Regions from separate parts of the Streptomyces sp. NPDC093109 genome, predicted to be linked through region 2. Evidence: riboswitches for the same ligand, from Rfam matches in the RefSeq annotation. Region 2 holds a riboswitch; each other region holds the start of a gene.

Region 1 (10,054 bases), on a different contig from region 2:
CTTCACCGGCACCGGCTTCCCCTGGGACTTCTCCATCAACTACCACCTGTACCGGCAGGTCTTCCCGCTCACGGCGCTCGGCCGGTACGTCCACGGAGAGCCCAAGGCCCTCACCGCCCTCGCCGGCACGCGCAAGGGCAGCTGATGGAACGGTCCCCGGGGCCGTCTCCTCGCCCCGGCGCCTCCGGTCCGGCCGTACCGCTGCTGATCGCCTGCGCGCTCGGCATCGAACGCTTCGCGCTGCGCGCCGCCCCGCGCGGCGGCCGGGCCGGGGCGGCGGGGCCGGTCACCCTGCTCCGTACCGGCATGGGCCCCGCCAACGCCGAGCGCGCCGTGGCACGCGCGCTCGCGGAGCCCCGGCACCGGGACGCGGCCGTCCTCGCGTCCGGGTTCTGCGCCGGGCTCGCCCCGGGGATGAACCCCGGCGATCTGATCGTCGCCGAGGAGACCCGCGGCCCGGACGCCACCACCCCCTGCACGGGCGTAGGGGCCCTGGTCGACGCCCTGGTCAGGGCCGTACCCGGGCATACGGTCCACACCGGCCCGCTGACCGGATCCGACCATGTGGTGCGCGGCCGGGAGCGGGCCGAGCTGCGGACCACCGGGGCGCTCGCGGTGGACATGGAGTCCGCCGCCACGCTCCGCGGCGCCCTGCTGTCCGGCCCCCGCCCGGTTGCGGCCGTCCGGGTGATCGTGGACGCTCCGGAGCATGAGCTGGTCCGTATTGGCACGGTACGCGGTGGAATATCGGCCTTCCGTGTTCTCCGTGCCGTCCTTCCCGCTTTTCATGAATGGCACCGTTCTTTGCTGCTCCCCAGGAGGTGAGCTAGATGGCCATGCCACTTCGTCAGACCATCAGGGTCGGGACGTACCTCTTCGAACAGAAGCTGCGCAAGCGGGAGAAGTTTCCGCTCATCGTCGAGCTGGAACCCCTCTTCGCCTGCAACCTCGCCTGTGAGGGATGCGGGAAGATCCAGCACCCCGCCGGAGTGCTGAAGCAGCGCATGCCCGTCGCCCAGGCCGTCGGGGCGGTGCTGGAGTCCGGCGCGCCGATGGTCTCCATCGCCGGCGGCGAGCCCCTGATGCACCCGCAGATCGACGAGATCGTCCGCCAGCTGGTGGCCAGGAGGAAGTACGTCTTCCTCTGCACCAACGCGATGCTGATGCGCAAGAAGCTCGACAAGTTCACGCCCTCGCGGTACTTCGCCTTCGCGGTGCACATCGACGGGCTGCGCGAGCGGCACGACGAATCCGTCGCGAAGGAGGGCGTGTTCGACGAGGCGGTGGCGGCGATCAAGGAGGCCAAGCGCCGCGGCTTCCGGGTCACCACCAACTCCACCTTCTTCAACACCGACACCCCGCAGACGATCATCGAGGTACTCAACTACCTCAATGACGAGCTGAAGGTGGACGAGATGATGATCTCGCCCGCCTACGCCTACGAGAAGGCGCCCGACCAGGAGCACTTCCTCGGGGTCGAGCAGACCAGGGAACTCTTCAGGAAGGCCTTCTCCGGCGGCAACCGGGCGCGCTGGCGGCTGAACCACTCGCCCCTCTTCCTGGACTTCCTCGAAGGCAAGGCCGACTTCCCCTGCACGGCCTGGGCCATCCCCAACTACTCGCTCTTCGGCTGGCAGCGCCCCTGCTATCTGATGAGCGACGGGTATGTGCCGACGTACCGTCAGCTCATCGAGGAGACCGACTGGAGCAAGTACGGCCGCGGCAAGGACCCGCGCTGCGCCAACTGCATGGCGCACTGCGGCTACGAACCGACCGCAGTCCTCGCCACCATGGGCTCGCTGAAGGAGTCCCTGCGGGCGGCTCGCGAGACGGTCGTCGGGACGCGGTGACGACCGGTATGACCACGGGTGAGCCGGTGGCGCCGGAGTGCTGGGCGCCACCGGCCGGTTCCGTGCCCGGTTCCGTATCCGGTCCCAAGGAGGCCATGGCATGACCACCGAACCCAAGGGCTTCGACCTGGGCAAGCTCCTCGCCGAGCGGAGCGCCGAGCGCTACGAGCTGCACACCCGGCATCTCAACCACCAGCTCCCGCGCATGCTGCGCACCATCGGCTTCGACCGCGTCTACGAACGGGCCGAGGGCGCCTACTTCTGGGACGACAAGGGCGACGACTACCTGGACATGCTCGCCGGCTTCGGCGTGATGGGCCTCGGCCGGCACCATCCCGTCGTACGCAAGGCGCTCCACGACGTCCTCGACGCCTCCCTCGCCGATCTCACCCGCTTCGACTGCCAGCCGCTGCCCGGACTGCTCGCCGAGCGGCTCCTCGCCCACAGCCCGCACCTCGACCGGGTGTTCTTCGGCAACAGCGGTACGGAGGCGGTCGAGACCGCGCTCAAGTTCGCCCGGTACGCCACCGGGAAGCCGCGGATCCTCTACTGCCCGCACGCCTTCCACGGACTGACCACCGGCTCCCTCTCCGTCAACGGCGAGGACGGCTTCCGCGACGGATTCGCCCCCCTGCTGCCCGACACCGCCGTCCCGCTCGGTGATCTCGACGCGCTGGAACGGGAGCTGCGCCGCGGAGACGTGGCCGGATTCGTGGTCGAGCCGATCCAGGGCAAGGGCGTCCACGCGGCCCCGCCCGGCTTCCTGCGCGCCGCGCAGGAGCTGCTGCACCGCCACGGAGCGCTGCTCATCGCCGACGAGGTGCAGACCGGCCTCGGCAGGACCGGCGACTTCTACGCGTACCAGCACGAGGACGGCGTCGAACCGGACCTGGTCTGTGTGGCCAAGGCGCTCTCCGGCGGCTACGTACCCGTAGGCGCGACCCTCGGCAAGGACTGGATCTTCAAGAAGGTCTACTCCTCGATGGACCGTGTCCTGGTCCACTCGGCGAGCTTCGGCTCGAACGCCCAGGCCATGGCGGCCGGCCTGGCCGTCCTCTCGGTGATGGCGGACGAGGAGATCGTCGCCAACGCGCGGGCCACCGGCGATCTGCTCAGGACCCGGCTGGCGGCGCTCGTCGACCGGTACGAGCTGCTGTCCGAGGTGCGCGGCCGGGGCCTGATGATCGGCATCGAGTTCGGCCGGCCGCGGTCGGTGAAGCTGCGCGGGCGCTGGACGATGCTCCAGGCCGCCCGCAAGGGGCTCTTCGCGCAGATGGTGGTCGTACCGCTGCTCCAGAAGCACCGCATCCTCACCCAGGTCTCGGGCGACCGGCTGGAAGTGATCAAGCTGATTCCGCCGCTGACCATCGGTGAGGCGGAGGTCGACCGCTTTGTGACGGCCTTCACCGCCGTCATGGACGACGCCCACAGCGGCGGTGGACTCATGTGGGACTTCGGGCGGACCCTGGTGAAACAGGCCGTCGCCCACCGGTAGGGTTTTTGCCTCAGGGGCAAGAAATTTGCCTCTGAGGAAAGATGCTGGCGCAATGGGAGGCATGAGCACACCTCCCGCCGGAGAGGCGGCCGGCGAACTGCCCGAACAGCTCCCCGATGTCGCGCCCCGGCTGCGCGAGCTGCGCCGCGGCCGGCACCTCACCCTGGAGGCCGCGGCCCGCCGGGCGGGGCTGTCCCCCGCGCATCTCTCCCGGCTGGAGACGGGGCGCAGGCAGCCGTCGCTGCCCATGCTGCTCGGCCTGGCCCGTATCTACGGTACGACCGTCTCCGAACTGCTCGGGGAGGTGCCGCCGGAGCGCGACCCCATCATCCGGGCCGGCCGGCCTGCGCCCGCGGAGGCCGACGGCTGGACGTACCACCAGGCCGGCAGCCCCGGCCGGGCGATGCAGCCGCTCCGCCTCCAGGTGCCGTACGGGGCGCAGGGGGACCTCGTCCGCGTCCACCCGGGGGAGGAGTGGCTCTATGTCCTCGACGGGCGGCTGCGGCTCTACCTCGGCGACACCGCGCATGTGCTCGCCGCCGGGGACAGCGCGCACTTCGATTCGCTCACCCCGCACCGGATCGCCGCGGCCGGTCCCGGGGGGACCGAGCTGCTCTTCGTCCACACCCTGCTGCAGAGTTCCGCCGCCGAGCTGTGCCTCGGCGGCGGAACCCACCGCCGCTGACCCGCCGAGAGAGGCCCGCCGCCATGCCGGAGACAGAGAAGCCCGTACCCGCCGCCGATCCCGGGGCCCCCGCCGTCGCGGCCGGACCCGCGGCCGGACCCGCGGCCCGGCCGGAACGGATCATGGACGAGGAGAAGAAGTTCCCCCGGGGGCTGGTCATCCGGCTCTTCGCCTATCTGGTGGCGGGCCATCTCTTCGCCGCGTTCCTCTACCTGCTCTTCGAGATGGGCGGCAAGGGATAACCGTGCGGCGTCAGCCGTTGCCGTCGTCGAGGAGCCGGTCGCGCAGCCGGTCGCGGGTCTCGGGGGCGAGTCCGAGCCCCTCGGAGAGATAGCGGTCGGTGGTGCCCCAGGTGTTCGTGATGCTCTCGAAGGCCGCCGCCAGGTAGGCGGGGCGCGCGTCGAAGAGCGGGCTGAGCAGCTCCATCACCTCGGCGGACTCCTCGGCCGCCGAGCCGTCGCCGCGGCGGACCCGGTAGCGGCGGTGCGGATCGTTCGACTTGAGGTAGTCGGCCTCGATCGCGTCGGGCTCGACCCCGACCGCGAGCAGGGCGACCGCGACGGAGAGCCCAGCGCGGTCCTTGCCCGCCGCGCAGTGCATCAGCGCCGGGACGCTGTCCTCGGCGAGTGCGTGCAGCACCCGGCTGTGCTCGGTGGTGCGCTCCGTGATGATCGTCCGGTACGAGCCGATCATCCGGGCCGCCCCCCTGTCGTCCGAGAGGAGCGAGCGCAGCTGACCGAGATCGCCGTCCCGCACCATCCGCCAGAACTCGGCGCCGTCGGCCGGGTCGGAGAGCGGGATGTTCACCTGCCGGACGCCGGGCAGTGCCACGTCCTCGCCGTCCAGTTTCATGTCGGCGGAGTTGCGGAAGTCGAAGACCGTGTGCAACCCGAGGCCGGTGAGGAAGGCCGCGTCGGCGTCGGTGGCGTGGGCGAGGTGGCCGCTGCGGAAGAGTGTGCCGCCGCGTACGCGCCGGCCGTCCGTGGTCGGCAGGCCGCCCACGTCACGGAAGTTGCGCACACCGGACAGTTCGGGCTCTGTCGACGGGACTTGCGGCAGCTGCTGCGTCACGGCGGCTCCTCCGTGTCTGCCGTCGGCGCGGCTCGCCGACGAGGTCGTCTCCTGACGATACGACATGGGTTCGGAGCCGAGGAGGTGGCCGCGGGGGATCTGTCCGTAATGGGGGATTGCAGCCAAAGTGCCCTGTTAATGGGGGAGATGGGGTGCGGGCCGTGAGCGGAATCATAGCGGTGACGTTCCGTGGCGGCGTCGCCGAAGGTAAAGCCAACCCCATGGGGGAATCGAAGATCGGTCATCGACGCAGGGTGACGGGTGGTGCGTGGCGATATTCCAGTCACCTCCTGCGGCTGAAAACAACTGCTTGTACCGGACGTCCGACTCGCCTACGTTCACCCTCAATCCGGGTGGAACGCCGAATCCTGCCACTGCCCGGAGACCCACACCCGAACCCTTCACGTGTGGCAGGAGCGGGGGACCCAGGCAGTACGCCGATCCGGGTGTTCCGGACCGGCTCGGGGTGAAGCCGCGCACCACGCGCGGCCGGGCAGCTCCAGCCCGAACCCGACAGCTCACCTCGTACGGCGCCGGAGAGGAACGCACATGCCCGCGAAGGGTAAGCACCGCCGACCGAAGAACAATCCGCTCTCGCGCCGCTTCATCGCCGCAGGCACGGGCGGCGCCGCCATCGCGCTGCCGCTCATCGCCGCCACCGGCGCGCACGCCGCCGGGCAGGCCGCGCCCGCCGTCGCTCCTCAGGCGGCTCCCGCCGCGGCCGACACGGTGCGTACCACGTCGGCGGCATCGGCGTCGGCTTCGGCTTCGGTGTCGGCCGCTCCGCAGGGGACCGCCGCCACCCGGATCGGCACCAGGACGGCGGCCCGCACCTACTCCGTGGTCTCCGGCGACTATCTCTCGAAGATCGCGGTCGAGCAGCGGGTCCAGGGCGGCTGGCAGAAGCTGTACGAGGACAACCGCCGGGCGATCGGCGCCGACCCCGGTCTGATCCACCCCGGGCTGAAGCTGACGCTCGGCACGAAGGCGGCGTCGGCCGCGCCGTCCCGTACGTCGGCCGCCCCGTCCCGTACCTCCTCCGCGCCGGCCGCGTCCGCGCCCCGGGCCGAGGCTCCGGCGAAGGCCTCCGGCACCGCGTCGTCGAAGTCCGCGTCGTCCAAGTCCGCCTCGTCGGACGCGGGGTCGTCCACCGCCTCCGGCAGCGCGGCGCCCAACACGGCTACGCAGACCACCGGTTCGGGCTTCCTCAAGCCCGTCGACGCGCCGATCGGCACGTCGTACCGCGCGTCGGGCGGCAGCTGGTCCAGTGGCTACCACACCGGTGTGGACTTCCTCGCCTCCGCGGGCTCCACCGTCAAGGCGGTCGGCGCGGGCACCGTCGTCTCGGCCGGCTGGGGCGGCTCGTACGGCAACCAGGTCGTCATCCGGCACAGCGACGGCAAGTACTCCCAGTACGCCCACCTGTCGGCGCTGTCCGTCTCCAACGGCCAGAGCGTGGACGTGGGGCAGCAGATAGGCGTCTCCGGCGCCACCGGCAATGTCACGGGCCCCCACCTGCACTTCGAGATCCGCACAGGCCCCGACTACGGCTCGGACATCGACCCGGTGGCCTACCTCCGCTCGCAGGGCGTCACGGTCTGAACCCGCTCCGGACCGCGGCGGACGCGCGGTGGTCGCCCGGCACTCCGGTGCCGGGCGACCACCGTTCTCCGGCTATTCCCGGTTGGGCGAAACTTGACGGATGGTATTTCTCACCCACGGTCAACCCCTCCTTACGGTCGCGTAGGTCACAACGCCGGGTGGAAGATGGACCGCTGTGGCAGACGATTCGAGAACAACAGGAAACAGCGGATTCGGGTCGTACGCGGCGATCGGCGACAGCTTCACGGAGGGCGTGGGAGATCCGGGCCCCGACGGGCAGTTCGTCGGATGGGCGGACCGGTTGGCGGTCCTGCTCGCCGACCAGCTCCCGGACTCCGGCGCGACGGCCGACACCGCGCACGGGGACTTCCGCTACGCCAATCTCGCCGTACGCGGCCGGCTCCTGGACCAGGTCGCGGAGGAGCAGATACCCCGGGCGCGGGAACTCGCCCCGGACCTGGTGACCTTCTGCGCGGGCGGGAACGACATCCTCCGGCCCGGCAGCGACCCCGACGATGTCGCCGAGCGCTTCGAGCGGGCCGTCGCCGACCTGACAGGATCCGTCGGCACCGTCCTGCTGACCACCGGCTTCGACACCCGTGGCGTCCCCGTACTGCGCCATCTGCGCGGCAAGATCGCCACGTTCAACGCCCATACGCGGGCCATCGCGGACCGCTACGGCTGTCCCGTACTCGACCTGTGGTCCCTCAAGACCGTCCAGGACAGGCGGGCCTGGGACGGCGACCGGCTCCATCTGTCGCCCGAGGGACACACCAGGGTCGCGCTGCGCGCCGCTCAGGTGCTCGGCTTCGAGGTGCCCGCGGACCCGGACCAGCCGTGGCCGCCGCTGCCGCCGCGCGGCACCCTGGAGGAACGGCGCGACGACATCCACTGGGCACGTGAGTACCTGGTCCCCTGGATCGGGCGCAGGCTGCGCGGTGAGTCCTCGGGCGACCACGTCGAGGCGAAGCGGCCCGATCTCCTGCCGCTCCCGTGAGCACCGGGTCCCGGCGCTACCCGCCCGCCGGGACCCGCGCCGGGAGAGGCCCGGCCGGTATCCGCTCCAGGACACCGCCCGCGAAGACGTCGTACAGCGGCAGCGTCTCCAGATGGACATAGCCGATGTGGCAGTCGCAGACCGCGAGCGGGCAGGCCCGCGGCGCGAGGGCCCGCCGGTAGGAGCCGTCGTACAGATTGCCCAGCTCGGCCGGGACGAAGTGGCAGCGCCGTACGGTGCCCTCGCCGTCCACCGAGATCACCGACTCGCCCGTGCGGCAGGGCAGCCCGGCCGAACGGTGCGGATCGCGGCTGTAGGGGAAGAGCGGGTCAAGATCCGTCCAGCGCGCGGCCTCCTCGTCCGTGTAGCGGTGCCCGTCCGCCGCGTTGACCCAGAGATAGACGTGCGCGGGCAGCTCGGCGCGGAGCCGGCGGGCCTGCTCCAGATGGTCGTCGAGACCGACGACGCCCACGCTGAACCGGATGCCGAGCGCCGTCAGCTCGTGGGCCTTCGCCAGAAAGCGGTCGTACGGCGTCTGCCCGGGGTGGTACGTGCACCACAGCGCGAGCTTCGCCGGGTCCGCGTCCGCCAGCCAGCCGGTGCGGCAGCTCAGATTCGTCTGGATCGCCACCCGGCGGATGTGCGGCAGGTGTGAGAGACCGACCAGCGTCCGCCGGTACCAGGACCGCGTCAGGCCCTCGCCCCAGGGTGTGAACAGCACCGACAGCCGGTCGTCCGCCGGCCCGTCGTCCGCCGGACGCGCGGCCCAGCCGGCGAACCGCTCCAGCGCGGCCCGGTCGGCGCGCAGCTGGTCTCCGCTGTCCCGCCGCTTCGCGAACGGGCAGTACGGGCAGTCGTAGTCGCAGGAGGCGAGCGGGCCGCGGTAGAGGATCGTCAGGTCCACAGGAGCCTCACTTCGGCAGATACGCGGCCATGGCGGCCCGTACGGCGGGGGAGAAGAGGGCCGGGCCCAGCGCGTCCGAGTGGGCCAGCCCCTCGGGGGACAGCCGCAGCAGGCCGGGGCCCGCCGCCGCGTCCAGCCAGCCCAGCGCCGCGAACCGGGCCAGCTCGGCCGGGAAGTCCTCCGTGGGCCCCCGGCCGAACCGCTCGCGGTAGCCGGCCACCTCCATCCCCGGCGCCTGGAGCAGCGACTGGAGCAGATGGCGGCGGCGCGCCTCCTCCCCGTCGACCCGGCGGCCGACCTCCGCGCGCGAGAAGTCCTCCGTCGTGGTGTACGCGTCGATGATGGACCGTATCTCGCGCATGTCGACGGCGTAGTCGAAGGAGTAGTGGAGCGTGGAGGTGTACGAACGGGCCCCGCAGCCCAGGCCGATCATGCCGTCGGTCTGGCAGGCGTAGTCGTCCGCGCCCGCGGCGGGCGCGTCGGGGCGCCGGAACAGCCGCATGGACCGCTGCTCGTACCCCTGGGCGAGGAGGTGGTCCCGGCCCTGCCGGTAGAGCCGCAGCCGCTGGTCGTCCCACGCGGCGTCACCGTTCGCGCCGAGCCTGCCGAGGCCGGTGAGCGGGCGTACGTACAGCGGGTAGAGATACAGCTCCTCGGGGCGCCAGGCCAGCGCGGCGTCCAGCGAGTGGCGCCAGCTCGCCGCGGTCTGGCCGTCGATGCCGTAGATGAGGTCGATGTTGAGGACGGGGACGCCCGCGTCGCGGATCCGGCCGAGCGCCGCCTCGACATCGGCGCGCCGCTGCGGACGTACGGCCGCCCGCGCCTCCTCCTCGACGAAGCTCTGGACGCCGATGCTCAGCCGGGTGGCGCCGCGGCCGGCGAGGACGGCGAGCCGGTCGGCGGTGGCCGTGGCGGGGGAGGTCTCGACGGAGAGCGGCACGGCCCGCAGATCGGCGCCCGCGCCGGTCTCCGCGATGTCGCACAGCCGGTCCAGCTCCCCGGCGGTGAGGAAGGTCGGTGTGCCGCCGCCGAAGGCCGCGGCGGCGAACCGCACGGGTCCTTCGTCCCCCAGCGCCTCGCGGACGGCGGTCGCCTGCCGGCCGAGGGCGTCGAGATAGCGCGTCGTCAGCTCGCCGGGCGCGCCGATCCGGGTGAAGAGATTGCAGAAACCGCAGCGGACCTCGCAGAACGGGATGTGCAGATAGAGCGAGAGGGCGTCCTTGCGCTCCCCGGCCCAGAGCGCGCGCAGCGCGGGCCGGTCCGGCAGCGGACGGTAGGCCGTCTTGTGCGGATAGGCGTAGACGTAGCTCTCGTACGGACGGACCGCGGCGGGCGCGGTCGCCGGTGCTGTGCTCATGGAGTGGTCCCGGGGTCCAGGAAGAAGTGGGCGTACGGCACGGTCCAGACGGATTCGTGGCCCAGCCGGTGGCCGGTCCAGCCGTCGTCGCCG
Region 2 (10,054 bases):
CGTGACCGCGACCCGGGAGGGCGCGACGGTGGTGTACGAGCTGGCCGGCGGCGATGTGGCGGAGCTGATGCGGGCGGCGCGGCGGATCCTGACCGTCATGCTCGCGGGCCGGCAGGATCTGCTGGCCGAACTGCACGACACGGGGGTCGGCGCGACGCCGTAGCGGACGTCGGCGCGTACGCGCGTCGCGTACGCCCAGCGCTTACGCGGGGCCGCTCACGTGGGCCCAGCGCCTACGCGGGGCCGCTCACGTACGTACCGCGCTTACGCGGGCCCCCGGCGGCGGGGTGCGGTGTCCGGATCCGCGGCCCGGAGGTCCGCCAGCAGCTCGGCCTGGCCGGCCAGTACCCCGGACAGGATCGTGCGTGCGACCCTCAGCAGCTCCGCGACCTGGGGGCTGGCCAGCGAGTAGTGGACGACGGAGCCCTCGCGGCGGGTGACCACCAGATTCGCCCGGCGCAGGACGGCCAGCTGCTGTGACAGATGGGCGGGCTCGACCCCTACCTCCGGCAGCATCTCCGCGACCGCGTGCTCGCGCTCGCTCAGCAGCTCAAGCACCCGGATCCGTACCGGATGCCCGAGCGTCTTGAAGAACTCCGCCTTCAGCTGGTAGAGCGGCGCGCTCACCGACTTGCCTCCGCACTGCTGCGGCCGGCCGTGGGACCGGTCGCTCGCCGTCGCTCGGACACCGGGGGCCGGTGCCGCTCCCACCCGGGACTCACTGCCCCGGGGTCGTCCTCGCCGTATCCCGCTCGTCCGGCGGCTCTGGACCGACCGGGACAACACTGCCATACGCGCCGGTCCCGGGCTGGCGGTACGGGATCATGGTGCCCCTGGCGCGCTCCCGTCCGGCCGGGGAACAGCCCTCTCGCGGACGCCGGTTGGGGATTTCGGGCCTGGCCGACGGTCGGTTTATGATCTTGGCCATGACTTCGCAAACCCCCGAGAAGAGCCCGTCCCGCAAGCAGAAGCTCCAGGAGAAGCAGCGGCGCCAGCTGGCCGTCGTCGACACGATCGACAAGGCCGAGGCCAAGCTGCGCAAGGCCAAGGTGGAGCTGGCCGAGGCCGTGGCGGAGGCGGTCGAGGTCTTCGGCAGCGAGCAGAACGCCGCCGACGAGCTCGGACTGCCGGTGGAGACGATCCGCGGGCACCTCGACCTCATCGAGGTCGACGGCGACGGCTCCGAGGAGACCGCGGAATCCCCGGAGACCGCCCCCGCCGCCGTGACCCCGGCGAAGGCCAAGGCGCCGTCCAAGGCGGAGCCGAAGCCCGAGACGGAGTCCGAGCTGGAGCCGGAGCCCGCGCTGGTCTAGTACCGGGAGTACCGGGCGCCAGGAACACGGGAGCGGGGCCGCACGTCGGCCCCGCTCCCGTTTCTGTTTCCGTATACCGTTCCGTCCCCCGCGATCCGCACCCGGCCGGTCCTGATGGCCGAGCACGTCCGGTTTCTGACGCGTATTCGGAACACGCTCGCTCGGTATCCCGGCGCGGTTCTCCGAAGGCAACGCCACTCGACCGGAAGGGGTGTTGGTGAATTCCTCGGCGAATTACGTGCCCGGTGCGTTTTTGATGTGCGGTCAGGTGCTCCGACCGCGCCCTTCGGTGCCTCGCCGCCCGGGTTGTATGGGTGATATTTGGGTGTCTTGTCCTTTTATGTTCGCCCTACGGGGGTGACGTGCATCACGGTGGCGGGGTGGGTGTGGCGGCCGGGAGGGCGCGTATTTCGTACGCCCGGCGGGAATTGCGGGATTTGATCTTTCCGCGCCGGAGAGCGCATTGAATTCCGGACTTGTTCGGTTCCGCTGTTCTCGCTTAAGTTCACGTCACTCCGGATGGAACGCCGAATCCTGCCGCTGTCCGGTCAACCCACCAACCCACTCATGTACGGCAGGAGCGGGGGACCCAGGTAAGTCGCCGGTCCGTGTACGGACCGGCTTGGGGTGAAGTCTCGTGTACACCGCGTGACCGGGCATCTCCTGCCCGAACCCGACAGCTCACCTCGCAGGCGACGGAGAGGAACGCGTCATGTTCGCAAAGGCTGTCGTCAGGGCGAAGCACAAGGCGAAGCACCGCCGCCCCAGAACGAACCCGCTCGCCCGTGGCGCCGTCGCCGTGAGCGCGGGGGGTGCCGTACTGGCCCTGCCCCTGCTCGCCGCCACCACCGCCCAGGCCGCGCCCGTCACCGCCCCGGCGGCCTCGGTGCCCCAGGCCTCCGACAACGCGGTGAAGGCCGTCCCCACCACCTACTCCGTGGTCCTGGGCGACTCGCTCTCCAAGATCGCGAAGGCGCACTCGCTCAGCGGCGGCTGGAAGAAGCTGTACGCGGACAACCGCGGGGCCATCGGGACCAACCCGTCCCACATCCGCCCCGGCCTCACGCTGAAGCTCGGTACGGCCGCCAAGGCCACGGTGAAGGCCGCCCCGAAGGCCGCGCCGAAGACGGCCACCAAGACGGCCGCCAAGACCGTCACCGCCGCTCCCGCGGCCCTGAAGTCGTACAGCAACAACCTGGACGGCTGGATCCGGGAGTCCCTGGACATCATGGCCGCGCGCGGTATCCCCGGCAGCTACAACGGCATCTACCGCAACATCATGCGTGAGTCCTCGGGCAACCCGATGGCCATCAACAACTGGGACATCAACGCCCAGAACGGCATCCCCTCCAAGGGGCTCCTCCAGGTCATCGACCCCACGTTCCAGACGTACCACGTGCCCGGTACGTCCCTGAACAGCTACGACCCGGTCGCCAACATCACCGCCGCGTGCAACTACGCCGCCGCCCGGTACGGCTCGATCGACAACGTCAACGGTCCCTACTGACGGACCCGCGCCCGGCACAACACCGGCCCCACCTGCCCCGCCTCGGCGCGGACGGGTGGGGCCGGCGGCCGTTCGTGCCCCTTCTCGCACCATGCGGAGCAGGCAACAGGCCGGAAACGATCACGGAACGACCGGGAAATTTCGGTACGTCACTCTCTCTCCACGCATACGAGACGGAAGGGAGCCGGTATGAGCCTCAGCAGCGCACGTCCGGCGGACCTCCGCAGCCGTGTCCACCAGTCGGCCTGGACGCGGGGGCGTGTGGCCCACGGTGTGCCGCTCCGCTCCGCCGCCGCCCGCGGCTGAGCGACACGCGGCCCGTAGCCCTCCAGCTCCCTCCCTCCGTCCCCTCCGGCGGGGACGTATGCGCAGAAGGACCTCACCATGACCACCGTCGTACCCCCTCCCGCCCTGCCCAGGGAGTGCACCTTCGACCCCGGTGACTGGGCGATCCTGGCCCGCCACTGGTACCCCGTCGCGCTCTCCCGCGAGGTCGGCGGCCGGCCCGTGGCCGTACGGCTGCTGGACGAGACGCTCGTGGCCTACCGGGTGGACGGCGAGGCCGTCGTCGCCCACGACATCTGCCCGCACCGCGGTGTCCCGCTCAGCCTCGGCGGCGGCGACGGCGCGGGCATCACCTGCGCCTACCACGGCCTGCGCTTCGGCGCGGGCGGCAGGTGTACGGACGTACCGGCGCACCCCGCAGCGAAGATCCCCGCCCGGCTGAACCTGCGGACCTTCCCCGTCGTCGAGCGGTACGGACTGGTGTGGACGTGTCTGCGGCCGACCGACGAGGAGCGGCGGGACCCGGCGGCCGTGGCGCCCGTACCGCGCATGGCCCACTGGGACGACGAGGGGTTCCAGCGGATCACCTGCCCCAGCATCGACATCGCCGCGTTCGCGGGCCGCCAGCTCGAAGGGTTCCTCGACGTCGCCCACTTCGGCTTCGTCCATCTCGACTCCTTCGGCGACCCCGACAACACCGCTGTCCCCGACTACTCCCCGGTCCGCCACGACCGCGGCTTCTCCGTCGACTACTGGAGCACGGTCAGCAACTACGCGCGCGGCGGCCCGCAGGCCCCGCCGGACTTCCAGTGGCTGCGCCACTTCGACGTCCATCTGCCTTTCACCGCCACCCTCGTGGTGCACTTCCCCGGCGGCGGACGCCTCAACATCATGAACGCGGCCTCCCCCGTCTCGGCCAGGAAGACCCGGATGTTCGCCCCGATCGCCCGCGACTTCGACACCGACGGGCCGGTCCAGGACGTGTACGACTTCAACCGGAAGGTGTTCGAGGAGGACCGTGCCATCGTCGAGGTGCAGAAACCTGAGAACCTGCCCCTGGACCCCCGGCTCGAAGTGCACATCCCCGCCGACCGCAGCTCCATCGCCTACCGGCGCGGGCTGCGCGACATGGGCCTGAGCCACTTCTTCACCGCGTAGGAGCCATGGCCGTGCAGACCCTCGATGTCATCGTCCACGCCGTCACCCTGGCCTCCGCCACCAGCCGCAGCTACGAACTCCGCCCCGTCACCGGTACGTTGCCGCCCTTCGACGCCGGCGCGCACATCGACGTACACCTCGACCGGGCGGACGGCGGCCCGGCGCTCATCCGCCCGTACTCGCTCTGCAACTCGCCCCGGGAGAAGGACCGTTACCTCATCTGCGTACACCGGGAGGACACGGGACGTGGCGGTTCCCTGGCCCTGCACCGGGAGATCACGGTGGGCCGGCGGCTCCGTGTCTCCGCGCCGCGCAACCTCTTCCCGCTGGTGTCCGCGCGGCGGTACGTGCTCGTCGCGGGAGGCATCGGCATCACACCGCTGCTCTCGATGGCCGAGACCCTGGCCGCGCGCGGCGCGCCGTTCCGCCTGCACCACTACACCTCCAGCGCGGCGCGGGCACCGCTGGCGGAGCGGCTGGCGGAGTCCTCCTTCGCCGGGCGGGTGGTGAGCCACCGCGGTGACCGGGGCGACAGCGTCCGCACCGGCCTCCCCGGTGACCTGCTGGTCCCGGACCCGGAGACGGCCGTATACGTGTGCGGTCCGGCCGGCTTCATGGCGTGTGTACGCGACGGGGCGAGCGCCCTCGGCTGGCGGCCGGAGCAGCTCCACACCGAGCGGTTCACACCGACACCGGGACCGGCACCGACACCGACGGTGGGGGCATCCGTGCCTCACGAGGCGGGCACCGGCTTCACCGTCCGCCTCGCCAGCACCGGCGAGCGCTATCCCGTACCCGCCGACCGCACCATCGCGGACGTGCTCACCGCACACGGCGTCGAGATCGGACTCTCCTGCGAGCAGGGGATGTGCGGTGCGTGTCTGACACCGGTACTCGCGGGCGAGCCCGACCACCGCGACGAGGTGCAGAGCCCGGCGGAACAGGCCGCGAACACCCACATCACCCTCTGCTGCTCCCGCGCGCACAGCGCGGAACTCCTGCTCGACCTCTGACCCGGGCGTCCGCCCCGTCCGATACCGTCCACCACCTCGTCGACATCACTCGGCATCACTCGACATCATCGGAGAAACCGCCATGGACACTTCCGCCCTCGCGACCTCCTTCGGCGCCCGGCTGCCCGACTGGGTCCTGTCCGAACTCGCCGGAGTCCCCGAGGTCCTGCCCACCGACGAGGACCGGATACGGCTGGCCAACCGGCTCGCCGAACGCAACCACCGGGAGGACACCGGCGGCCCCTTCGCGGCCCTCGTCGTGGACTCCGCCACCGGGCGACTCGTCTCCGCCGGCGTCAACCTCGTCCTGTCCTCGGGGCTCTCCTCGACCCACGCCGAGGTGGTGGCCCTCTCCCTCGCCCAGACCCGGCTCTCCACCTGGAACCTGGGCGCGCCCGGCGCCCCCGAGCTGGAGCTCGTCGTCAACTGGCGTCCGTGCGTGATGTGTTACGGCGCGGCCATGTGGTCCGGGGTCCGCCGCCTGCTGATCGCGGGCGACGGACCCGAGGTGGAGGCGCTCACCGGCTTCGACGAGGGCCCCATGCGTGAGGACTGGGCCGAGCAGTTCGGCGAGCGCGGGATCCGGGTGGACCGCGGTGTACTCCGCGACGAGGCCATCGAGGTCTTCCGGGAGTACGGCGCGCGGGAGGACGCCGTCGTCTACAACGCCCGTTGAGACGGCGCCCGTTGGGACAAGCCCCGTTGAGATACAACGGCGACCCCCACGCCGCCTACCGCGCCAGCTCCTTCGTCACCCGGTCCAGCATGAACGCCGACGACTCCCTCGCCCGCTCCTCCCACGCGAAGACACACACCGTCGCCACCCCGTCGAAGTTCATGTCGCGCAGTGTGGAGAAGAAGGTGTTCCAGTCCACCTCGCCCTGGCCGATGTCCAGGTGCTGGTGGATCCTGGCGGCCGTGCCGGGCGGGTTGAGGATGTAGCGCAGCCCGGAGGAGCCCTTGTGGTTGAAGGTGTCCGCGATGTGCAGGTGCTGGAGCTTGTCGCCCGCGTACCGCAGCATCTTCTCGATGTCCGCGCCCGGGTCGGAACCGGAGAGATGGAAGCTGTGCGGCGCGCAGTACAGGTAGTTCACGTACGGCTTGTTGATGGCGCGCACGAGATCGACCGCCGGGTCGTTCTCCTCGCAGAAGTCGTCCGGGTGGGCCTCCAGATTGAGTGCGATGCCCTCCCGCTCGAACTCCGGCAGCAGCTCCTCCAGCGACCGCCAGAACGCGGCCTCGCTCGCCGCCGCTGCCTCGGGACGCCCGTTGAACTCCGAGTTCATCAGCGGACAGCCGAGCCGGGCGGTGATCTCGATCATCCGCTTCCAGTAGCGGACGGCGGCCTGCCGCTCGGTCTCGTCCGGGCTCGACCACTTGTAGAGCGGCAGCACACTCGCCAGCTGTACGCCGGTCTCGTCCAGCGCCGACTTCAGCTCGGCCACCCGCTCGTCGTCCGCGCGCGGATGCAGGAAGAAGGGCATGAAATCGTCGCGCGGGGACAGCTCGATGTACTCGTAGCCGAGGTCGGCGACCGTGCGCACCATCTCCCTGATGGGCAGGGCGCGCAGCATGTACGGGTCGAGGGCGATCTTCATCGGTCGGTTCCTCCGTAGAAGGCGGGGCGGGTGGCCAGCGCGTCGATGGGTACCGTCTCGCCGGAGTGCAGCGAGACGACCAGGGCGTCCGAGATGACGGTCGCGGCGTAACCGTCCCAGGACGAGGGGCCGGTGGGCTCCGTACCGTTCGCCACGGAGGCCGCCCACTCGCGGAACTCGGTGTCGAAGGCGTTCTCGAAGCGGCCCTGCCAGTCCTGGAGGACGGCGGTGGTGTTGCGGCCGGCGCCGCGTACCGAGACCGCCGCCGGGTCGGGCAGCCTGACGAGGCCCTCCTCGCCGACGGTCTCGCACTGGATGTCGTATCCGTAGCGGCAGTTGACGAAGACCTCCAGATCGATCCGGACGCCCTCGGCGGTCTCGAAGAGCATGATCTGCGGATCCTGGAGGTGCTCCTGCCGGTTGCGGGTCCGGCGCGGACGCAGCACCTGTACGGAGCGGATCTCGTCGTCGAGCAGCCAGCGCAGTACGTCGATCTCGTGGACGGCCGTGTCCTGCGCGGCCATCTCGGAGGTGTAGGAGTCGGGGACGCTCGGGTTGCGGTGGGCGCAGTGCACGATCAGCGGCGCACCGATCGCACCGGACTCGATGACCCGCTTCATCTCCCGGTAGCCGGAGTCGTACCGGCGCATGAAGCCGACCTGCACCAGCCGGCGGCCGTGGGCGGTCTCGGCCTCGATGATCCTGAGGCAGTCCTCGGCCGTCGTGGCCAGCGGCTTCTCGCAGAAGACCGGCTTGCCCGCGGCGATGGCGGCGAGGACGTGCTCGGCGTGGGTGGGACCCCACGAGGTGATGACGACGGCGTCGACATCGGGCGCGTCGATGACCGCGCCGCCGCTGGGCAGCGCGCGGGCGCCGACCGAAGCGGCGACCTTCTCGGCGCGGGCGGTGTCGATGTCGAACACCGCGGTGACCCGGGTGCCGGTGATCACATGGGTCAGCCGGGTGATGTGCTCCTGGCCGATCATGCCGGTGCCGATGACGCCGATACGGACAGTCATGAGGGGTTCCCCCTTTCGGAGAGGCTCGGTTGCGGGTTCAGGACGGGCTCAGGACGGGCTCAGGACGGGTTCGGGAAGGCAGGCCTGCGGGTCCCGGTGAGGCCGCTCTCGCCCAGCACCTGGCGCGTCCGTACGGCGATGGGCAGCGGAACCTCGGGCGCGCACGGGTAGAGGTCCTGCTCGACGATCACGAACAGCTCGGCGTCGAGCCCGGCGAGCGCCTCGACCACCCCGGCCGGGTCGGGGACCCCGGCGGGCGGTGCCACGCAGACCCCGCGCTTGACGGCCTCGCCGAAGGAGAGCTTCTCCTCGGTCACCTGCGCCAGCACGGCCGGGTCCATCTGCTTGATGTGGACATAGCCGACGCGCTCGCCGAAGCGCCGGATCAGATCCAGGTTGTCGCCGCCGCCGTACGCCACATGACCGGTGTCCAGGCAGAGGTTCGCGTAACGCGGGTCCGACTCGTTGAGGAAGCGCTCGATCTCGGGCTGCGTCTGGATGTGGCTGTCCGCGTGCGGGTGCAGCACGAGACGTACGTCGTACTCCTCCAGCAGGATCTTGCCGAGCCGGTCGGCGGCCCGGCCGAAGCCGGCCCACTGCGGGGCCGTCAGCTCCGGGCTCTCGGTGAACGCGCCGGTCTTCTCGTCCCGGTACATCGGCGGGATGAAGACGAGATGGTGGGCCCCGGCCGCGGCGGTGAGCCGCGCGACCGGCAGCACCTCGGCGAGCATCGCGTCCCACGCCTCGGGCCGGTGCAGCGCGCCGAAGACGGTGCCGCCTGAGACCTTGAGGCCCCGGGCGGACAGCTCCTCGGCGAGGCGCTCGGGCTCGGTGGGCAGATATCCGTACGGGCCCAGCTCCAGCCACTCGTAACCGGCCTGGACCAGTTCGTCGAGGAAGCGGGTGTACGGGACCTGGTGCTCGTCCTCGACGAACCAGACGCCCCACGAGTCGGGCGCGGAACCGAGGCAGAGATTGCCCACGGTGGTCCGGGGAGAAGATGACGTCATTGTCATGGCTGCGGCTCTCTGGACAGAGGAAGGTGGAGCGGGGAGCTGGGAGGGAGCGTCAGTTGTTGGTGGGGAAGCTGAAGCCGGCGCCGGCGTCCTGCGCGCGCCGCGGCCAGCGGGTCGTGACCACCTTGACGCGGGTGTAGAAGCGCACGCCCTCGGGGCCGTGGATGGGGCTGTCGCCGATGAGGGAGTCCTTCCAGCCGCCGAAGGAGTAGTACGACATCGGGACCGGGACCGGCACATTGACGCCGATCATGCCGACCTTGACCTTGCGCTGGAAGTGGCGCGCGGTGCCGCCGTCGGAGGTGAAGACGGCGGTGCCGTTCCCGTACGGGTTGGCGTTGATCAGCGCGATCGCCTCGTCGACGGTGTCGACGCGGACCACGGCGAGCACCGGGCCGAAGATCTCCTCGCGGTACGCGTCCATCTCGGCGGTGACCCGGTCGAGGAGCGACGGGCCGACGAAGAAGCCGTTCTCGTGGCCCTCCACCTTGAGCCCGCGCCCGTCCACCACCACGGTGGCGCCCTGCGCGGCGCCGGCGGCGACGGCGCCGGTGACGCGGTCGCGGGCGGCGGCGGTGACCAGCGGGCCCATGTCGGTGGCCGGGTCGGAGCCGGGGCCCACGGTGATCTCGCGGGCCTTGCGCTCCAGGATCTCCACCAGCGGATCGGCCGCGGAGCCCACCGCGACGGCGACGGAGATCGCCATGCAGCGCTCACCGGCCGAGCCGTAGGCGGCGGCGATCAGGTGCTTGGCCGCGAAGTCGAGGTCGGCGTCCGGCATGACGACACCGTGGTTCTTGGCGCCGCCGAGCGCCTGGACGCGCTTGCCGGTCGCCGTACCGCGCTCGTGCACGTACCGGGCGATGGGGGTGGAGCCGACGAAGGAGACGGCGGAGATCCCCGGGTGGTCGAGGATCGCGTCGACGGCGACCTTGTCGCCGTGCACGACGTTGAACACCCCGGCGGGCAGCCCGGCCTCGGCGTACAGCCCCGCGACGTGGTTCGCGGCCGACGGGTCGCGCTCACTGGGCTTGAGGACGAAGGTGTTGCCGGTGGCGATGGCGATGGGGTGCATCCACAGCGGCACCATCGCGGGGAAGTTGAACGGGGTGATGCCCGCGACCACGCCCAGCGGCTGGCGGAAG
Region 3 (10,054 bases), 130 kb from region 2:
CCGAGGAGGTACGGGCGGTCGCCGCCGCGCGGCTGCGCCCCGACAACCGGGCGGTGCTGGTGTACGAACCGCTCACCGCCGAGGACACCGGCACCACCGAGGACGCCGGCGACGAGCAGGCCGGGACCGACGAGCAGGAAGGGGCGGACCAGTGAGCGACGCCACTGTCACCATGGACTTCCATCCCCGGCCGACCGCCGGTGAGGCCAGGCCCTGGGCGTTCCCCGCCCCCGAGCGCGCCACACTCGGCAACGGCCTGACCGTGCTGCGCTGCGACCGCCCCGGCCAGCAGGTGGTGGCCGTCGAGATCAACCTCGACGCCCCGCTCGACGCCGAGCCCGAAGGGCTCGACGGCGTCGCCACCATCATGGCGCGGGCGCTCTCCGAGGGCACCGACAAGCACTCCGCCGAGGAGTTCGCCGCCGAGCTGGAGCGCTGCGGCGCCACGCTCGACGCGTACGCCGACCACCCCGGGCTCCGGGTCTCCCTGGAGGTCCCGGTCTCCCGGCTGCCCAAGGCGCTCGGCCTGCTCGCCGAGGCCCTGCGCGCCCCCGCCTTCGGCGACAGCGAGATCGAACGTCTCGTCGGCAACCGGCTCGACGAGATCCCGCACGAGACCGCCAACCCCGGCCGCCGGGCCGCCAAACAGCTCTCCAAGGAGCTGTTCCCGGCCACCCTGCGCATGTCCCGGCCGCGCCAGGGCACCGAGAAGACGGTCGAGCGCATCGACGCGGCCGGCGTCCGCGCCTTCTACGAGGCGCACGTACGCCCGGCCACGGCCACCGCGGTGATCGTCGGCGACCTCACGGGCGTCGATCTGGACGAGATCCTCGCCGACACCCTCGGCGCCTGGACCGGCAACACGGCCGCGCCCCGGCCCGTCCCGCCCGTGACCGCGGACGACACGGGCCGCGTCGTCATCGTGGACCGGCCCGGCGCCGTCCAGACCCAGCTGCTGATCGGCCGCATCGGCGCCGACCGCCACGACCGGGTCTGGGCCGCGCAGGTGCTCGGCACGTACTGCCTGGGCGGCACGCTCACCTCCCGGCTCGACCGGGTGCTGCGCGAGGAGAAGGGCTACACCTACGGTGTACGGGCCTACGGCCAGGTCCTGCGCTCCTCGGCGCCCGACGCCCCGGGCGGCCCGACCGGCGCCGCGATGCTCGCCATCAGCGGCTCCGTGGACACCGCCTCCACCGGGCCGGCGCTGGCGGACCTCTGGACCGTGCTGCGCACACTCGCGGCCGAGGGACTGACCGACGCCGAGCGCGATGTGGCCGTACAGAACCTGGTGGGCGTCGCCCCGTTGAAGTACGAGACGGCCGCCTCCGTCGCGGGCACCCTCGCCGACCAGGTCGAGCAGTTCCTGCCGGACGACTTCCAGGCGCGGCTGTACGCGCGGCTGGCCGAGACCGGCACCGTCGAGGCGACGGCCGCGGTCGTCAACGCCTTCCCGGTGGACCGGCTCGTGACCGTACTGGTCGGGGACGCGGCGCAGATCAAGGAGCCCGTCGAGGCGCTCGGTATCGGCGAAGTGACCGTGGTCACCGGCTGATTCGGCCCGCCGTACACGGAACCCCGGTGACCGCGGTCACCGGGGTTTTCCGTTCTGTCCCTGTTTCCCGTGGAAACATGCCGTCTGCCCTGTGGGGAACGCGACAAAACAGCCTGTCTGGTTGGCGTTGGAAAGGCCATCGGCTTAGCGTCGGTCCGGCTGTTCGGCCGTTGCGCCGCACCCGTGGCAACGGACAGCCATCGCCGAGTCCCCGTCAGGCGCGAGCCGAGGGGAGCCGGGGACCCACCGTCCCTGGGGTGAATCGGACCGCCTTCGCGCAGCTTCGCCGCGTGGAGGGGCCCGTAGGAGACCTTCCTGCTCCGAACCCGTCAGCTAACCCGGTAGGCGAGAGGGAAGGAAAGGACCCGTCACCCCATGGCGTTCACCCGTGCCACCGGGAAGCACCGCGCCCGGAGCCGTACCACCCGCCGGGGCGTCAACGCCGCGGGCGTCGCGACCCTCACCGCGACCGGCGTCGTCGGCACCCTCGCCGCCTCCCCGGCGCTCGCCTCGGGAGCAGGCGCCGAGGCCGCCTCGCAGACCGGCTTCAACCGGGTCGCCGACCTCGGTGACACCCTCGCCGTCGTGGTCGACGACCAGGCCCACGCCCAGCGTTACGCCGCCGACCGGTCGGCCAGGATCAAGGCCGAGGCCGTCGCGCGGGCGGAGGCCCAGCGGCTGGCCGAGGCGCGCGCCAAGGAGATACGCGCCACCAAGGAGCGCGCCACGCGCGCCGCCGAACGCACCCTCCTCGGCACCTTCCAACTCCCCGTCGCGGGCTCGTACATCACCACCGGATACCGGGCCGGCGGCTCCCTCTGGTCCTCCGGCAGTCACTCGGGCGTCGACTTCCGCGCCGCGTCAGGCACCCCGGTGGTGGCCGTCGGCGCCGCCACCGTCGTCGAGGCCGGCTGGGGCGGCTCGTACGGCAACAACGTCGTGCTGCGGATGAGCGACGGCACGTACACCCAGTACGGCCACCTCTCCTCGATCGAGGTCTCGGTGGGCCAGAGCCTCGCCCCCGGGCAGCGCCTCGGCCTCTCCGGCGCCAGCGGCAACGCCACCGGGCCGCATCTCCACTTCGAGGCGAGGACGGGACCGGACTACGGCTCCGACATGGACCCCGTCGCGTATCTGCGCGCGCACGGCGTGAACGTCTGACCGCTCCCGCCCGCTGCCCCATCGCGCCGTCCCGCTCCGCCCCGTCTCCGCTCCGCCGTCCGACCTGCCCGTTGGCCAAAAGATATCCATGGATTTCGGGCACCCTTCGGAAATTCTCGTTGATTGCAATAGAGTCACGGAACAGGCGTCAATCGGCTGCGTTTCGCGCGGATTAAGGCGGAGGTTCGGACATGCGCATTCCCGCGCACTCGGTATGCACGGCGATTCGCGACGACATCGTCTCCGGTCTGTTCGAGCGGGGTGGCCGGCTCACCGAGGAACACCTGGCGCGGCGCTACGGCGTCTCCCGGGTCCCGGTGCGCGAGGCCCTGCGCACGCTGGAGTCGGAGGGCTTCGTCACCACGCGCCGCCATGTCGGCGCCTGCGTGGCGGAGCCCACGGAGCAGGAGGCGGCCGACCTGCTGGAGGTGCGGCTGATGCTGGAGCCGCTCGGCGCGGCGCGGGCCGCCCAGCGCCGTACGGACGCCCATCTCAAGGTTCTCCGCGGCCTGGTCAGACTGGGTCAGGAGCGGGCCCGCCGGGGTCAGGGCGAGGATCTGCGCTCGCTCGGCGCGTGGTTCCACGAGACGCTCACCCAGGCGTCCGGGAGCCCGGCGCTCACCTCGCTGCTCACCCAGCTCCGGCACAAGATCACCTGGATGTACGTGGTCGAGCAGCCCGCCAACCCCGTGGAGTCCTGGGCGGAGCACGGCGCGATCGTGGACGCCGTGGCGCGCGGGGACGCGGAGCGGGCGCGGGCCCTGACGACCCTGCACGCGGAGCGGACCGCGGCGGTGCACCGGCTCCGCCGGCCGGAGCGCGGCCGGGAAAAGGTGAGGGCCTCGCAACATGCCGTAAACATCGCGAGCGTCCGCAATTAACAATCGCGCCGTATACAAAGAGATGAATTGGGCGGGGGATCTTTTCTGCTGCCCTCATGAATAAAAAGGAGCCGTGGTCCACTGAATTCCGTGGACCACGGCTCCGTCCTGCCTTTACGCGATCAGCCGGCCGCGATCGGACCGGTTACGGGACGAGCCGCAGCAGCAGGTTCGGCGAACCGGTGCCGACGCTGGTGAGCGAGCCCGAGGTGGCCCCGCCGGTCAGGGCGCTGAGCACCGTGGCCGGAGTGGCGCTGGGGCGGCTCGCCAGGTAGATCGCGGCCGCGCCCGCGACGTGCGGGGCCGCCATGGAGGTGCCGGAGAGCGTGGCGGTGGCCGTGTCGCTGGTGTAGTAGCCCGCGATGATGGACGAGCCCGGCGCGAAGATGTTCACGGCCGAGCCGTAGTTGGAGTAGCTGGCCTTCGCGTCCGTGCTGGTGGTGGCGCCGACGGTGATCGCGGTGGCGACCCGGGCCGGGGAGTACGAGGAGGCCAGGGCGCCGTTGTTGCCCGCCGCGACCGCGTAGGTCACACCGGAGGCGATCGAGTTGGCGACCGCCGTGTCGAGCGTGGTGCTGGCGCCGCCGCCGAGGGACATGTTGGCGACGGCCGGCTTGACGGCGTTGTTGGTGACCCAGTTGATGCCCGCGATCACGCCGGCGGTGGTGCCGGAGCCGGCGCTGTCGAGCACCTTGACCGCCACGATCTTGGCCGACTTGGCCACCCCGTAGGTGGTGCCCGCGATGGTGGTCGCGACGTGGGTGCCGTGGCCGTTGTCGTCATTGGCCGACGTCGTACCGGTGATCGCGTTGTAGCCGTACGAGGCCCGCCCGCTGATCTGCGCGTGCGTGATGCGTACGCCGGTGTCGATGACGTACGCCGTCACCCCGGAGCCCGCGGTGTCCGGGTACGTGTACGTGCCGCTCAGCGGCAGGGCCGCCTGGTCGATCCGGTCCAGGCCCCAGGGGGCGCTGGTCTGGGTGGCGTCGACCTGGACCTTCTGGTCCTGCTCGACCAGGGCGACCGCGGGGTCGGCGGCCAGCCGCTTGGCCTGGGTCTCGGTGAGCTTGGCCGCGTAGCCGTTGAGCGCGCCGTCGAAGGTACGGGCGACCTTGCCGCCGTACTCGGAGACGAGACCCTTGCCCGCCGCGGAGGACGCCGAGAAGCCGGCCGCCTCCTTGAGCGTGACGATGTAGCTGTCCTTGACCGCGGTGGGGGAGCCGGCGTGAAGGACCTTCCCTTCGGCCGGTGCGGCGTGGGCGGGGAGTGCGGCACCGGTGCCGAGCAGCGCGGCGGTGGCGGTCGCGGCGACCAGCGTCGCGAATCTGCGCCGGGTGGAGCGGCTGGTGTCACGTATGACTGTCATCGCGAGGGGTTCCTCCTCGGTGAGTCGGCGCGCGGCAGGTGGGGCGCGCGCCTGATGGGGGGAGTACCTGATGGGGGGAGTGCAGGTGTTCGCGCTGTGAACCGGAAGTGTCATGTACACCTCCCGGCCGGTTAAAGATTGCAGCAACTATCCGTGTAGAACAAGAGAGTTGGCGTCTTGTCATATCCCTGACACGAGCGCGAAATGGAATCCCCGCACATCAGTGATCACACGGGCCACCCCGGAACCCGGGGGTGACCAGGAGCGACGCGGCGGAGCCGGCGCGCTCACCCGTCCCGCGGCGGAAACGACATCGCTCCCGCGACCGCCGGTTCAGGGGCGGGTGCGGGAGCGATGGGGGCGGACGCGGGGGCGGCGAGGGCGGCCCCGCGCGTCGTCGGCCGGATCAGACCGTCTCGGGCAGCTCGTCCAGGCCCTCGGCGACCAGCTTCGCCAGCCGGTCCAGCGCCGCGTCGGCGCCCTCGGCGTCGGAGGAGAGCACGATCTCCTCGCCGCCCTGCGCGCCCAGGCCGAGCACCGCGAGCATCGAGGCGGCGTTGACCGGGTTGCCGTCGGCCTTCGCGATCGTCAGGGGCACGCCGGCGGCCGTGGCGGCGCGGACGAAGATGGAAGCGGGACGGGCGTGCAGGCCCTCGGCCCAGCCGACGTTGACGCGGCGCTCAGCCATGGTGTTGCCCTTCAAGTCAAAAAGTCCTAAAACGGTGTCCGCTCCACACTCTCATGTGCGTCGGCGCGTCTTCCCTCCGGCCCCGGGCGCGCCCCCGCCGTAGGATCTGTTCATGGAGCCGCCGGCCGACCACGCGTACCCCGCCCACTGGGAAGCGGACGTGGTGCTGCGCGACGGGGCCACCGCCCGGATCCGGCCCATCACCACCGCCGACGCGGACCGGCTGGTCAGCTTCTACGAGCAGGTCTCCGACGAATCGAAGTACTACCGCTTCTTCGCCCCCTACCCGCACCTCTCCGCCAAGGACGTGCACCGCTTCACCCACCACGACTACGTGGACCGGGTGGGGCTCGCGGTGACGGTGGGCGGCGAGTTCATCGCGACCGTACGGTACGACCGCATCGACGCCCGGGGCATGCCCGCGTCCGCGCCCGCCGACGAGGCGGAGGTCGCGTTCCTCGTCCAGGACGCGCACCAGGGGCGCGGGGTCGCCTCCACCCTGCTGGAGCACCTCGCCGCGGTCGCCAGGGAGCGGGGGATCCGGCGCTTCGCCGCCGACGTGCTGCCCGCCAACAGCAAGATGATCAAGGTCTTCCGGGACGCCGGGTACACCCAGAAGCGGAGCTTCGAGGACGGGTCCGTACGGCTCAGCCTCGACCTCGAACCCACGGCAGAGTCACTGGCGGTGCAGCGCGGACGCGAGCAGCGGGCGGAGGCGCGGTCCGTGCAGCGGCTCCTCGCGCCCGGCTCCGTCGCCGTCGTCGGCACCGGCCGCGCGCCGGGCGGAGCCGGCCGTACGGTGCTGCGCGGACTGACCGGCGCGGGCTTCACCGGCCGGGTGTACGCGGTGAACCGCGCGTTCACCGAGGACCGGCGGGAGATCGACGGTGTCCCCGCCTTCCGCTCGGTCACCGCGATCGGCGACCCCGTCGACCTCGCCGTCATCGCCGTCCCCGCGGAACGGGTCCCGGAGGCCGTCGCCGACTGCGGACGCCACGGCGTCCGCGGGGTCGTGGTCCTCTCGGCCGGCTACGCGGAGAGCGGCGCGGAGGGCAGGGCGCGCCAGCGCGAACTGGTCCGCCAGGCCCGCTCGTTCGGGATGCGCATCATCGGCCCCAACGCGTTCGGCATCATGAACACCGCAGACGCCGTCCGGCTCAACGCGTCCCTCGCGCCCGAACTGCCCGGCCGCGGCCGGATCGGCCTGTTCGCGCAGTCCGGCGCGATCGGCATCGCCCTGCTGTCCGGGCTGCGCCGGCGCGGCGCGGGCCTGTCGTCCTTCGTCTCGACGGGCAACCGCGCGGACGTCTCGGGCAACGACATCCTCCAGTACTGGTACGAGGACCCGGACACCGATGTCGTCCTCCTCTACCTCGAATCCATCGGCAACCCGCGCAAGTTCACCCGGCTGGCCCGGCGTACGGCGGCGGTCAAGCCGGTCGTGGTCGTCAAGGGCGCGCGCCACAGCGGCAGCGAGCCGCCGGGCCACGCCGTCCCGGCGACCCGGATCCCGGACGCCACGGTCTCGGCGCTGCTGCGCCAGGCCGGGGTGATCCGGGTCGACACGGTGACCGAGCTGGTCGACGCGGGGCTGCTGCTCGCCTCCGGGCCCCTCCCGGCGGGCCCGCGCGTCGCCATCCTCGGCAACTCCGAGTCGCTCGGGCTCCTCACCTACGACGCCTGCCTCACGGAGGGCCTGCGCCCCCTGCCGCCCCGCGATCTCACCACGGCCGCGACCCCGGCCGACTTCGGCACGGCCCTCGCGAACGCGCTCGCGGACCCGGCGTGCGACGCGGTGATCGTGACGGCCATCCCGTACGTCGGCGGGGAGGCCGCCCCGGCCGCGGCCCCGTCCGAGCCGGCGCGTCCGCCCGGGCAGGGCCTCGCCGCCTCCCTCGCCGCCGCGCTCCGCGAGGCCGCGGCGTACGCCCCGGCGAAGCCGGTCGCCGTGGTGCATGTGGAGATCGACGGCCTCGCCGAGGCCCTCGCGGCGGTCGGTAACGGCCACCGCCGTACCGGCGAGGAGCCCGTGCCCGCCGCCGGCCGGCCGACGCCGCCACCTGCCGCCCCCGCCCCTCCCTCCCCTCCCGCCACCCACGCCATCCCCGCCTACCCCGCCGCCGAGCGGGCCGTCCGGGCGCTGGCCGAGGCCGTGGGGTACGCGCAGTGGCGGCGGCAGGCGGCGGAGCCCGGGACCGTACCGGAGTTCCTCGACGACGCGATCGACGAGCACGCCGCCGCCGCGCTGATCGCCGGGTCGCTCGGCCGGTCGGCCGACCCGCACGGGCTCACCCTCGCCCCGGCCGACGCGTGCGAGCTGCTCGGCCACTACGGGATCCCCGTACGGCCCGCGCTGCCCGCCCCGACGGCCGACGAGGCCGCGGTGGCCGCCGCCCGGATCGGCTACCCCGTCGCGCTGAAGACGACCGCGCCGCATCTGCGGCACCGCGCCGACCTCGGGGGCGTCCGGCTCGACCTCGCCGACGAGGCGCAACTGCGCCTCGCGTACCGCGAGCTGACCGGCGCCCTCGGAGCCCCCGCCGAACTGCGGCCCGTCGTGCAGACGATGGCCCCGCGCGGGGTCGACACCGTCGTACGGGCCGCCATCGACGCGGCGGCCGGCGCCGTCCTCTCGTTCGGGCTGGCCGGGGCGCCGTCCGAGCTCCTCGGGGACCTGGCGCACCGGCTCGTCCCCGTCACCGACCGTGACGCCGCCGAACTGATCCGGTCCATCAGGACGGCCCCGCTCCTCTTCGGCTGGCGCGGCTCCGCGCCGGTCGACACCCCCGCCCTGGAGGAGCTGCTGCTGCGCGTCTCCCGGCTGGTGGACGACCACCCCGAGGTCGTCTCCGTCACGCTGGAGCCCGTGGTCGTCGCCGTGTACGGACTCTCCGTGCTCGGCGCGAGCGTCCGCCTCGCGCCGCCGCCCGCGCGCGACGACCTCGGTCCGCGCAGGCTGCCCGGCTACTGACGCCCGACGGCCGCCCGGGAACGTCCCGCACGGGCGTGACCGGCAGCCATCCCGCCACCGTAGGATGGCTCCCATGGCGAAGACCGGTACGACGACCCAGGGGCTGCGCACGGCGATCGAGCGCAGCGGCTACTACCCGGCTCTCGTGGCCGAGGCGGTGGAGGCCGCTGTCGGTGGCGAGCCGATCACGTCGTACGTGGTGCACCAGGAGACCACTTTCGACGCCAACGAGGTACGCCGTCATGTCACCGTCCTTGTGCTGACGGCACACCGCTTCATCGTCAGCCACACCGACGAGCAGGCCGCCGACTCCAGCTCCCCGACCCCCTATGCCACCACTTCCACCGAATCGGTCAAGATCGATCGGATCTCGTCGGTCGTGGTCAGCCGCGTGGTCGCCAACCCCGAGTCGTACAAGCCCGGCACGCTGCCGCGCGAGGTCGTGCTCACCATCGGGTGGGGCGCCGTCTCCCGGATCGATCTGGAGCCGGCCGCCTGCGGCGATCCCAACTGCGAGGCCGACCACGGCTACACCGGCAGCTCCACCGCCGACGATCTGAGCCTGCGGGTCAGCGAGGCCGGCGACGGCCCGGACACCGTCCGCCAGGCCCTCGCCTTCGCGCAGGCACTCTCCGAGGCCACTGCCGCCACCGCGGCGGCCGGCCGCTGATGGCCGCCCAGCCCCTCTGGCAGGACCCCGTCCCGCTCGACCTCACCACCGCGCCCCTCCCCGAGTACGGCAGCGGTTCGCTCGCCGATCTGCTGCCCACCCTCGCGGCCGGTCAGGGCGTACCGGATCTGACCGCGGGCATCACCGAACTGACGCCCGCCGACCGGAACTGCGTCTTTCTGATCGACGGTCTCGGCTGGGAGCAGATCAAGGCCCATCCGGCCGAGGCGCCCTATCTGACCTCGCTGCTCGGTACGTCGCGCGGCAACACCGGCCGCCCGCTCACCGCCGGCTTCCCCGCCACCACCGCGACCTCGCTCGCCTCGGTCGGTACGGGGCTGCCCCCGGCCCGGCACGGGCTGCCCGGCTACACCGTCCGCGACCCCGCGACCGGCGCGCTGATGAACCAGCTGCGCTGGCAGCCCTGGACCGACCCGCACGTGTGGCAGCCGTATCCGACCGTCTTCCAGCTCGCCGAGGCGGCGGGCGTGCACACCGCCCAGGTGTCGGCGCCGGCCTTCCAGCACACCCCGCTCACCAAGATCGCCCTCAGCGGCGGCACCTTCTTCGGCCGGCTCTCCGGCGAGGACCGGATGGATCTCGCCGCCGAGCAACTCGGCGCGGGGGACCGGTCCCTGGTCTACACGTACTACAGCGAGGTCGACGGCAAGGGCCACCGCTTCGGCGTCGACTCCGACGCCTGGCGCGGCCAGCTGATGTACGTCGACCGGCTCGTCCAGCGCCTCGCCGAGCAGCTGCCGC

What was found. Region 2 has a riboswitch for cyclic di-AMP ahead of AB0389_RS06170 (LysM peptidoglycan-binding domain-containing protein). Riboswitches for the same ligand answer to the same signal wherever they lie in the genome.
Positions count from the first base shown of each region.
Region 1: it holds a riboswitch for cyclic di-AMP, as region 2 does, so the genes downstream of both, AB0389_RS34535 (LysM peptidoglycan-binding domain-containing M23 family metallopeptidase) here and AB0389_RS06170 (LysM peptidoglycan-binding domain-containing protein) in region 2, are expected to answer to the same signal.
Region 3: it holds a riboswitch for cyclic di-AMP, as region 2 does, so the genes downstream of both, AB0389_RS06665 (M23 family metallopeptidase) here and AB0389_RS06170 (LysM peptidoglycan-binding domain-containing protein) in region 2, are expected to answer to the same signal.

Region 1 is NZ_JBFBEZ010000059.1:11,350-21,403, reverse strand. Features, by position in the region: gene shc (squalene--hopene cyclase) at 1-145, shown strand, start outside; gene AB0389_RS34565 (1-hydroxy-2-methyl-2-butenyl 4-diphosphate reductase) at 145-825, shown strand; gene hpnH (adenosyl-hopene transferase HpnH) at 831-1,850, shown strand; gene AB0389_RS34555 (aspartate aminotransferase family protein) at 1,951-3,345, shown strand; gene AB0389_RS34550 (XRE family transcriptional regulator) at 3,407-4,030, shown strand; gene AB0389_RS34545 (DUF6126 family protein) at 4,153-4,272, shown strand; gene AB0389_RS34540 (tyrosine-protein phosphatase) at 4,283-5,101, opposite strand; cyclic di-AMP (ydaO/yuaA leader) riboswitch at 5,483-5,647, shown strand; gene AB0389_RS34535 (LysM peptidoglycan-binding domain-containing M23 family metallopeptidase) at 5,651-6,703, shown strand; gene AB0389_RS34530 (SGNH/GDSL hydrolase family protein) at 6,879-7,700, shown strand; gene AB0389_RS34525 (STM4011 family radical SAM protein) at 7,717-8,604, opposite strand; gene AB0389_RS34520 (STM4012 family radical SAM protein) at 8,612-9,961, opposite strand; gene AB0389_RS34515 (STM4013/SEN3800 family hydrolase) at 9,958-10,054, opposite strand, start outside.
Region 2 is NZ_JBFBEZ010000004.1:41,447-51,500, reverse strand. Features, by position in the region: gene AB0389_RS06185 (metalloregulator ArsR/SmtB family transcription factor) at 1-163, shown strand, start outside; gene AB0389_RS06180 (metalloregulator ArsR/SmtB family transcription factor) at 265-627, opposite strand; gene AB0389_RS06175 (hypothetical protein) at 927-1,313, shown strand; cyclic di-AMP (ydaO/yuaA leader) riboswitch at 1,829-2,021, shown strand; gene AB0389_RS06170 (LysM peptidoglycan-binding domain-containing protein) at 2,026-2,820, shown strand; gene AB0389_RS06165 (aromatic ring-hydroxylating dioxygenase subunit alpha) at 3,205-4,263, shown strand; gene AB0389_RS06160 (PDR/VanB family oxidoreductase) at 4,269-5,276, shown strand; gene AB0389_RS06155 (nucleoside deaminase) at 5,359-5,952, shown strand; gene AB0389_RS06150 (sugar phosphate isomerase/epimerase) at 6,008-6,874, opposite strand; gene AB0389_RS06145 (Gfo/Idh/MocA family oxidoreductase) at 6,871-7,893, opposite strand; gene AB0389_RS06140 (TIM barrel protein) at 7,953-8,903, opposite strand; gene AB0389_RS06135 (CoA-acylating methylmalonate-semialdehyde dehydrogenase) at 8,962-10,054, opposite strand, start outside.
Region 3 is NZ_JBFBEZ010000004.1:171,849-181,902, reverse strand. Features, by position in the region: gene AB0389_RS06675 (pitrilysin family protein) at 1-155, shown strand, start outside; gene AB0389_RS06670 (pitrilysin family protein) at 173-1,555, shown strand; cyclic di-AMP (ydaO/yuaA leader) riboswitch at 1,747-1,918, shown strand; gene AB0389_RS06665 (M23 family metallopeptidase) at 1,931-2,716, shown strand; gene AB0389_RS06660 (GntR family transcriptional regulator) at 2,908-3,597, shown strand; gene AB0389_RS06655 (S8 family peptidase) at 3,743-4,963, opposite strand; gene AB0389_RS06650 (HPr family phosphocarrier protein) at 5,370-5,651, opposite strand; gene AB0389_RS06645 (GNAT family N-acetyltransferase) at 5,764-8,622, shown strand; gene AB0389_RS06640 (DUF5998 family protein) at 8,696-9,292, shown strand; gene AB0389_RS06635 (nucleotide pyrophosphatase/phosphodiesterase family protein) at 9,292-10,054, shown strand, end outside.